DNA from 3 places in the Vibrio algivorus genome. Region 2 is predicted to be linked to each of the others. Evidence: riboswitches for the same ligand, from Rfam matches in the RefSeq annotation. Region 2 holds a riboswitch; each other region holds the start of a gene.
What was found. Region 2 has a riboswitch for thiamine pyrophosphate ahead of thiB (thiamine ABC transporter substrate binding subunit). Riboswitches for the same ligand answer to the same signal wherever they lie in the genome.
Positions count from the first base shown of each region.

Region 1: linked by a shared signal. The riboswitch ahead of thiD (bifunctional hydroxymethylpyrimidine kinase/phosphomethylpyrimidine kinase) and the one ahead of thiB (thiamine ABC transporter substrate binding subunit) in region 2 are both predicted to bind thiamine pyrophosphate.
Region 3: linked by a shared signal. The riboswitch ahead of thiC (phosphomethylpyrimidine synthase ThiC) and the one ahead of thiB (thiamine ABC transporter substrate binding subunit) in region 2 are both predicted to bind thiamine pyrophosphate.

Region 1 is NZ_BSPV01000003.1:672,694-675,976, forward strand. Features, by position in the region: gene QQJ93_RS04800 (zinc transporter ZntB) at 1-93, shown strand, start outside; gene QQJ93_RS04805 (sterol desaturase family protein) at 127-924, opposite strand; TPP riboswitch at 1,308-1,408, shown strand; gene thiD (bifunctional hydroxymethylpyrimidine kinase/phosphomethylpyrimidine kinase) at 1,465-2,313, shown strand; gene QQJ93_RS04815 (DMT family transporter) at 2,322-3,224, opposite strand.
Region 2 is NZ_BSPV01000006.1:450,523-453,805, reverse strand. Features, by position in the region: gene mpl (UDP-N-acetylmuramate:L-alanyl-gamma-D-glutamyl-meso-diaminopimelate ligase) at 1-1,034, shown strand, start outside; gene QQJ93_RS11115 (flavin prenyltransferase UbiX) at 1,130-1,759, shown strand; TPP riboswitch at 1,856-1,953, shown strand; gene thiB (thiamine ABC transporter substrate binding subunit) at 2,044-3,015, shown strand; gene thiP (thiamine/thiamine pyrophosphate ABC transporter permease ThiP) at 3,063-3,283, shown strand, end outside.
Region 3 is NZ_BSPV01000019.1:25,591-28,873, forward strand. Features, by position in the region: gene thiC (phosphomethylpyrimidine synthase ThiC) at 1-1,549, opposite strand, end outside; TPP riboswitch at 1,670-1,767, opposite strand; gene QQJ93_RS16025 (voltage-gated chloride channel family protein) at 1,830-3,203, opposite strand.

The DNA.
Region 1 (3,283 bases), on a different contig from region 2:
GATAATCCATTGGCGTTCTTTATCTTTTGTGCAGGGCTTGGTGTGACGTTTGTATTAGAATTTATTTTATTGCGATGGCTGAGGTTCTTTTAGTTTTCGCATATTCAGAGAGTAATGAACATAAGCTCAGCCGTCTGTGTTATTTCTAAACGGTTGTGACAACATCTTTAATAGAGATTGTTCTTTGGTTGAGCGGAATAAGTTAATCCCAATGGTCATATTTTCATGGCCACCTTTCGGTTGGCTAATATAACTACCAAACCAACGATCCCAAACGGATAAACAAAACCCGTAGTTGCTGTCGGTTTCATTGCGATGAATAGAATGATGAACTCGGTGCATATCTGGTGTGACAATCCATTTTCTTAAACGCTCATCCATGCGATAAGGCAATGACACATTACTATGGTTAAACATCGCACTGGCGTTGAGTATGATTTCAAATACAAAGACAGCTAGGGGAGAAATTCCTAACAAGGCAATTGTTGCGAGTTTAATTAGCATCGAAAGCCAAATCTCGATGAAATGAAAGCGCGAACCGGTGGTGACGTCGATATCTTGGTCGGCATGATGCACGCGGTGTAAGCGCCAAAGCAGTGGGATTTTATGAAATAGACGGTGCTGCCAGTAAATCACGATATCTAATAAGAGTAAGCTACATACTACATTTAGCCATGCAGGGATGTTAAACCAATAAAATAAACCCACGTGGTTGTTCTGCATTAAATAGGCAAAACTGATTGCTAGAAATGGAAGAGTGAAAGGTAATAGAACGCTGTTAAGTAATACCAAACCTAAATTATTGGTCCATCGATAGAGCTTAGGTTGAGTGAGACGCTTTTTCGGTTTTTTGATTTCCCAAATCGCCATGCTTACCAGAATTAGAGTAAATACACTAATTCGAATAAGTGATTGTTGTGACATCAATAGGTCTGGCATGGTTTGGTCTCATCGTGATTACAGTAAATGCTAATGAATAGATAGCTCTTTTATAAGAAAAATTTCATATATACCCAAGTCGATATTTTTTGTGTCAATCTTTCCTGTCTAAAGGCTAAATGATAGCTTTGAATTTTGTATCTTTGAAGCTACTTGGGGATAAGAACATGATCACTTGTTTTGAGTGAATGGCTTTACAATTTGAACGGTTAACTCTACATTAAAGCCATCATTGGTGCCTGGTTATATCCGTTGTACTTGAAGTTGTAGTTTTGTAGACGTCGTTCATTCGCCCTCATTTATTTGTTGCCTAACTGCAATTCAAATTACTTTCGGTATAGTTTAAATCATAAACATCCAAGCATTAAGCATATTAGTCGGGGAGCCAGCAAAGGCTGAGATCACTTATGTGAGACCCGTTGAACCTGATCTGATTAACATCAGCGTAGGGAACTAGTACCAACGTGTTGAGCTTTTTTTATCTCTACATGTGTATTACTTCTGTGCGCTAAAAGGAAGTAATGCATGTCTCAATCAACTTTCCCATCGCCACACACTTCTAATATTCCTAATGTACTAACTATCGCAGGATCGGACTCTGGTGGTGGAGCTGGTATCCAAGCTGATATTAAAGCTATTTCTGCAACAGGAAGTTTTGCCTGTTCTGCTATTACTGCACTCACAGCGCAAAATACTCAAGGAGTAGATGCCATCTTTCCTGTTTCAGCTGAATTTATTGGTCAGCAACTCGATTCTATCTGTTCTGATATCAATATTGCCGCAGTTAAAATTGGTATGTTGAACGATAGTGATGTAATAGAAGTAATAGCAGAAAAGTTAACGCACTATAACTTAATGAATGTAGTGTTAGATCCAGTTATGGTTGCCACTAGCGGTGACCCATTAATTCAACCTGCCGCAATTAATACACTGAAAGAAAAGCTTATTCCTTTAGTAGAATTAATCACACCGAATTTACCTGAAGCCGGGTTGTTGATTGGGGAGCCTGAACCAAAATCAGAGAGTGAAATTGAAGGCTTTATTGAGAAGTTAAAAGCCCATTCAGAATTGCATAAGGTGGATATTTTATTAAAAGGCGGGCACTTTAGAGGTGAGGAAAGCCGAGATTGGCTTATTCAAAGAAACCAAACCGCGGTCTACACTCATCGACGTATTGCAACCCAAAATACTCACGGAACAGGGTGTACGCTTTCTTCTGCTATCGCTTCTTATTTGGCACAAGGTTTTGATCTAACAGAGGCGATTGGGCATGCTAAGCAGTATTTATCAAATGCATTAACTCATGCCGATGAGCTTAATGTGGGTAAAGGATCCGGTCCCGTTCACCATTTTTATGCCCAAGCGAGTAAATAGAGACTTAATTATTCTTTGTTGGGCTCAGGCGGCAGCCTTTTTTGCCGCCTTTCTAATAATTTAGCGCCACCTCGGTAAACAAAGAGCGACCACAGGATCAGAGCGCAACCAATTACTTTTCCTATCGGCATATCATCGCCATAAAAGACCACACTTAATGAACTTGCCCACACCGGCTCTAAGATCATAATAATTGCCGCATTGCCCGATGTGGTGAGCTTTTGTCCTATGGTTTGCATTACATAGCGTAAGCTGGTGGCTAAAATGGTACTTAATGCTACCCACATCCAAGTTTCATTGCTGACTTGATCGGGCCACTGCTCTAGCGAAAGTGAAGCGATAGTTCCCACTGTACCGACCACAAAAAGTTGAATACAGGCTAACGCTAAACTTGGAACGCTTTGGGCATATTTAGCATTAAAATTAAAGTGAAAGGCTAATAATACAGCAGATATTAAAAACCAGATTTGGCTAGGAGAATGCTGATAACCGTTAGATAAAGATAGAAAACCTAACCCTAAAACTGCAAATGGCAAAGAAATCCAAAACATGCGGATTGGTTTTTGTTTAAAAAGAGCCCAGCCTACAAGTGGTGCAAACAGCATGGCAAGACTTGAAATAAAGGCGCCCTCTGCCAAGGTATCGGTAACAGAAATAGCGGTTACCCAAGTGAGTAGTGCGCAGGACATTAATAAGCCAACACTCGCAGCATTAATAATTTGCCCGCGAGTTAAAGCAACTAATTGTTTATAGCAAAAAGGTAGTAAGAATAACGATGCGGCGACAAAGCGTGTTCCAATAAAAGCAAAAGGAGGGAGACCCATAATCGCTTGCTTGGAAAAAATCCAACCTAATCCGGCAAAAATAGTGGTTAGGATTAATATTATCGTTGCTTTGGCTTCTTGATTCATTAAGAGCGCACCATGATAAAAGAGGGTAAGTGTTCAGATTAGCATCACTCAATACGGTA
Region 2 (3,283 bases):
TTTCTGGTACTCATGGAAAAACCACTACCTCGAGTATGTTGTCTTGGATTTTAGAAGATTGCGGTTATGCGCCGGGCTTCTTAGTCGGAGGCGTATTGGGTAACTTCGGTGTGTCAGCTCGTTTAGGCGAAAGTATGTTTTTTGTGGTTGAAGCAGACGAATACGACAGTGCTTTTTTCGATAAGCGTTCTAAGTTTGTCCATTACCATCCACGCACACTGGTGATGAATAATTTAGAGTTCGATCATGCTGACATCTTCGATGATCTTGAAGCGATAAAGCGTCAATTTCATCATTTAGTTCGTACGGTTCCTGGCAACGGTCGTATTCTGATGCCAAGTAATGATGATGGCCTGCAGGATGTTATTAAGCGTGGTTGCTGGAGCGAATTAGAATACATTGGCGATGATGGTCACTGGAAAGCCGAAAAAGTAAAAAAAGATGGAAGTCACTTCCAAGTGTATTTAGATGGCAAACATTACGGTGATGTAATGTGGGATTTAGTCGGTGATCATAATGTGAATAACGCATTGATGGCGATTGCTGCAGCGCGTCATGTTGGTGTTACTCCAGATCTGGCTTGCGAAGCACTCGGTAAATTCATCAATACTAAGCGTCGTTTAGAGCTGAAAGGTGAAGTTAAGGGTATTAAGGTGTATGACGATTTTGCTCACCACCCAACAGCGATTGAGCTTACTTTAGAAGGCTTACGCAATAAAGTTGGTGATAGCAAAATTATTGCGGTGTTTGAGCCTCGCTCAAGCACGATGAAAATGGGCGTACATAAACAAACTTTAGCCGCAGCCTTTAAGCATGCCGATGAGGTTTGTTTATATCAACCAAGTAATATTCAATGGTCGGTAGAAGAGGTGGCGAAGCAGTGCTCTCAACCAAGTTATGTTGATGACAATATTGATAGCTTTGTGGGACATATTGCAGCTCAAGCGCAAAGTGGCGATCAGATCTTAGTGATGAGTAACGGCGGCTTTGAAGGGATCCACGCCAAACTATTACAAGCTTTACAACAAAAATAGTAAAAAGATCATAGTAAGCAAAAAGATCATGGGTAGTAAAAAGATCATTATGATCTTTTTACTTACCTAACTCATTCTCTATTGAGGAAGCGAATATGTCTCAATTGACGGAAAAGAAAATCACTCTGGCTTTCACTGGAGCCTCCGGCGCACCCTATGGATTACGTCTATTAGAGTGTTTGTTGGCGGCTGATTACACAGTCTATTTACTGATCTCATCAGCCGCTCGTGTCGTGATGGCAACCGAGCATGATTTAAAGTTACCAAGTGGTCCAGAGGCTGCACAAAAAGTTTTGGCTGAACACCTTAAATGCCGCAGTGATAAGTTAATCGTATGTGGTAAAGAGGACTGGTTTTCTCCCGTTGCTTCAGGTTCTGCCGCACCGAAACAAATGGTAGTGTGTCCATGTTCTGCTGGTAGTGTGGCTTCGATTGCTCATGGCATGTCGGATAACTTAATTGAACGTGCGGCTGATGTGGTAATGAAAGAACGTGGTCAATTATTGTTAGTGGTACGTGAGACGCCATTTTCTACTTTGCATTTAGAAAATATGCACAAGTTATCGCAAATGGGCGTTACTATAATGCCGGCAGCACCAGGTTTTTATCATCAACCGAAAACCATTGAAGATTTAGTCGATTTTATGGTAGCGAGAATTCTCGATCATTTAGGCATTGAACAAGGTTTAGTGCCTCGTTGGGGATACGATCAGCGCTCTAGCTAACAGTATTGTTATTAATAGTGAATAACGACTCGCCACTTGTTAAGCAAGACTTTACAATTTAGATATATACCCAAGTAACTTGAAGTTACTTGGGTATACAACTCATCGGGGTGCTGAATCATGTGATTTGGCTGAGATAACACCCGTGACCTGAACCAGATAATGCTGGCGTAGGAATTGAGTGAGTTTCTCCTCCTTTTCCCTGTGCCGCTCACTAAATAAGGATTAATCTAGTGAACTTCACACCTAAAGCTTCTAGTTTGCTTGCTCTCTCTTGTGCTGCAATCTTTTCTACTTCAGCGCTTGCTAGTTCAGAACTAGCTGAACAAAAGCCGACCTTAACCGTTTATACTTACGACTCTTTTACTTCTGACTGGGGCCCCGGCCCGAAAATAAAACAAGCTTTTGAGGGGCAATGTGGCTGCAACCTAAATTTTGTTGCCTTGGATGATGGTGGTTCAGTACTCAGTCGTATTCGTTTAGAGGGCAACAACACCAAGGCGGATGTTGTACTGGGGCTAAATAACAATATTATGGCTCAAGCTCAGCAAACGGGGCTACTTGCCAAACATGATGTTGATACCTCTCAAGTCACTATTCCTGGTGGTTGGAATAACCCTTATTTTGTGCCTTTTGATTACGGCTATTTTGCTTTTGTGTACAACAAAACCAAAATGAAGAATCCGCCGAAAAGCTTAAAAGAATTAGTCGATCGTGATGACTTCAATATCATTTATCAAGATCCGCGAACGTCGATTACCGGGCAAGGTTTATTGCTGTGGGTGAAAGCGGTTTATGGTGATAATGCGGCGCAAGCATGGCAAAAAATTGCCGATAAAACCGTTACGGTCAGCAAAGGTTGGTCAGACTCTTACCCTATGTTCTTAAAAGGGGAGAGTGATATGGTGCTGTCTTATAGTACTTCTCCGGCTTATCACATCATTGCTGAAAATGATCAACAATATGCTGCAGCTAATTTTACTGAAGGCCAATATGCACAGATTGAACTGGCGGCTAAAGTGGCAAGTACTAAGCACCCTAAATTGGCCGATGAGTTTATGCATTTTATCTTAACGGATGCTTTTCAATCTGTGATGGCAACGGGAAATTGGATGTACCCTGTGACCGATATTGAATTGCCTAAAGGCTATGACCAATTAACGCTGCCAAGCAAGATGCTGTCATTAGAGCCTGAAGTGGTTGCTAAACAGCTGAAAGGTTGGACTCGTGAATGGCAGATGGCTTTGTCGCAATAACCACATGACAACTCTTTTCGCTTTTAAGATTCTAGTAGGTTGCTAGCGTGGTTAATGTTCCTGTTCCTAAACTTGGCGTAGCGGTTGCACTGGCAATTTTTTTGTTTGTCAGTGCCACTATAGGAGCGTTAGTTCAGTATGCGCCAAGCCTAAATATCAGTTGGGTTTTATCCGATCCTTATTATCGTCATATCACCTTCTTTAGCTTCTATCAGGCATTCTTTTCGACTTTGTTGAGTGTTGGTTTAGCGATTCCGGTTGCTCATGC
Region 3 (3,283 bases), on a different contig from region 2:
CAAGTTTATAAGTAATAAGTCCCGTCTTAACGTCTTCTTTATTTGGCAAACCTAAGTGCTCTTTTGGTGTGACATAACAAAGCATCGCACAACCAAACCAACCTATCATTGCAGCACCAATACCAGAAGTAATATGATCATAGCCAGGGGCAATATCGGTGGTCAGTGGACCTAATGTATAAAATGGCGCTTCATGGCAATGTTTTAATTGTTCATCCATGTTCTCTTTGATCATATGCATTGGAACATGTCCTGGACCTTCTATCATGACTTGAACATCGTATTCCCAAGCAACCTTAGTTAACTCCCCTAGAGTACGTAGCTCAGAAAATTGCGCCTCATCATTGGCATCAGCAATTGAACCAGGGCGCAAACCATCCCCAAGTGACAGTGCTACATCATACTGAGCACAGATTTCACAGATTTCACGAAAATGTGTATATAGAAAACTTTCTTGATGATGTGCTAAACACCATTTAGCAATAATAGAGCCCCCACGAGAAACAATTCCCGTAACACGCTTAGCTGTCATAGGAACATAACGTAATAAAACACCTGCATGAATAGTAAAGTAATCAACTCCCTGTTCAGCTTGCTCAATCAAAGTATCGCGCATAACTTCCCAATTGAGATTTTCTGCAACACCATTTACTTTTTCTAATGCTTGATACATCGGAACTGTGCCAATTGGAACAGGACTATTACGCAGAATCCATTCACGAGTTTCATGAATATTACGGCCTGTCGAAAGATCCATAACGGTATCGCCACCCCAACGAGTCGACCAAACCAGCTTTTCGACTTCTTCTTCAATCGATGATGAGACAGATGAGTTACCAATATTGGCATTTACTTTAATTAAGAAATTACGACCAATAATCATTGGCTCAGATTCTGGGTGATTGATATTGGATGGAATAATTGCTCGCCCTTCGGCTACTTCACGACGAACAAACTCTGGAGTAATTTCTTTAGGGAGGTGAGCACCAAAATTTTCGCCGGGATGTTGCTGATTGAGTTGTTCATCTGCAAATTTTTGACGTCCCATATTTTCACGTATTGCAATAAACTCCATCTCAGGGGTAATGATTCCCTTACGGGCGTAGTGTAATTGCGTCACACAACAGCCTGATTTTGCTTTACGAATTTTCGGTAAATTTCCATATCTCAGGTCATCTAAAGTGTCATCATCTAACCTTTTCTGGGTAAACTTTGAGCTCACTGAATCTAGAAAAGCCGTATCCGCCCTTTCTTCAATCCAAGACTCCCTCAACTTGGGTAGGCCTTTATATAGATTGATTTGATAATTAGGATCGGTATAAAAACCAGAGGTATCGTAGACGTGAATTGGCTGATTTGGCTCTAAAATAGGGTCATCTTTGGTGCCTCCGACAAAACTATCTGCGAGGTTGATTTCACGCATAGGAACACGTAAATCAGAACGACTTCCTTGAATATAAACTTTTTGCGAATTGGGATAAGGTTGGACAGATAGAGAATTAATAAAATTCTTAGCGTCCATTCTGGCTTGTTTACGACTTGACGACATAGCATTTTCCTTTAACTGTATGAGTTAGAAGTCCCGAGGGGTAAATGCTTGACGGATTTTGATGCACAAGAGCGAATCTGTAAAAACAGATACACAAATAGAGGGGTAATAATGTGAATAGATTACTCTTCTCTCGTTCCCTTCGCAGGTATTAGCCTGATCAGGTTCAACGGATCCCGCATAGCGGTCTCAGCCTTATGGCACTCCGACAAGTAGAAAAAGTATATTAGCTCAATTTATAATCATCAACCGTTATTATTGATAAATGACGACTTATCTCCTATTTATTTCTTAATTTCTTAAGTAGTGATGCAAATAAACTTGATTGGGTTTCACGTAGTTGACCTATTTTCCCATCAAACTTAGGCGTATCTTTTAAATCAAATAGCTTAGGAACAGCAACTCGTTGCGAAGAGTAAATACCTGTATGACCACTAAAGTAATAGGCGGTATAGCAAGCAACAGCGAAGTATAAAATGTACTCTGAACCAAATAACTCTACACCCATGATAGTACAGGCTAACGGAGTATTAGTCGCTGCGGCAAATACAGCAATAAAGCCTAGGGCAGCAAACAATTCAGGTGGCGCACCTAAAGCCCAAGCTAAAGTATTACCTAGCGTTGCACCGATGAAAAATAATGGCGTAACTTCCCCACCTTTAAATCCAACCGATAAAGTGAGTGCAGTTAATATTAATTTAAACAACCAACTATACCATTCAGCGCCACCTTGATGGAAAGCTGAAACAATACTCACCCCACCTTCACGGTAACTGTAAACCCCTAAGCCTGTATAGTCATAGTTACCAATCAGCTTAGTAATTAAAATAACCAGAATACCGCCAACAAACACAATCAAATATGGGTTTTTCAAAGTCAATTTAAAAAAATCTTTTAACGAATGTGTGAGCTCACCAAAAAGATAACCCGCTAATCCAAAGCCCACACCTGCCACTAAAATTTTAAGCAATAAAAACGGATCAACTTTCACAACATGGTCGAGTAATTGATATGACTCTAAAAAGTCAATGCGATAATGAGTATGATGTGCTCCTAACGCCGTACAGACCATATCAGCAACGATAGCAGAAAATAAGGCTGGAACTATAGCATCATACTTTAAACGCCCTATAGCGAGCACCTCTAGCGCGAAAATAGCACCAGTCAAAGGTGTACCAAAAATTGCACCAAAGCCCGCAGCAATACCCGAGATAAGCAGTAATCGCCTGTCTGATTCTGATAACTTAAAAATCTTAGCAAAGTAATTAGAAGCTGCCCCTCCAATCTGTACCGCCGTTCCTTCACGGCCCGCAGAGCCACCAAATAAATGGGTGATCACCGTCGTAATTAAAACCAGTGAACCCATGCGAGTAGGAATACCAGCTCCAGGTTGATGTATTTCATCCATGATGAGGTTATTACCACCATCCGAGTTTTTGCCTAACTCTTTATACAAGTAGACAATAACTAGGCCAGAAAAAGGTAATAAATAAAGAAGCCAAGTATTTGCTTCTCGTGCCGCGGTTGCTTCAGACAAAATCCATAAGAAGAAAGCATTAAGCGCACCGATAACAGATGCAACAGGAATAATGATAGCAATCCATCGTAGAATTTGAGCAAATAGCTTTGGATTAGCGTTTAATGGGTGAGACATATATCTACCTAATATAATTAATATTAATGCTAAGGATAGATATATTAAGAGCAATTGGAAACCTGCAGATAGATCTATCC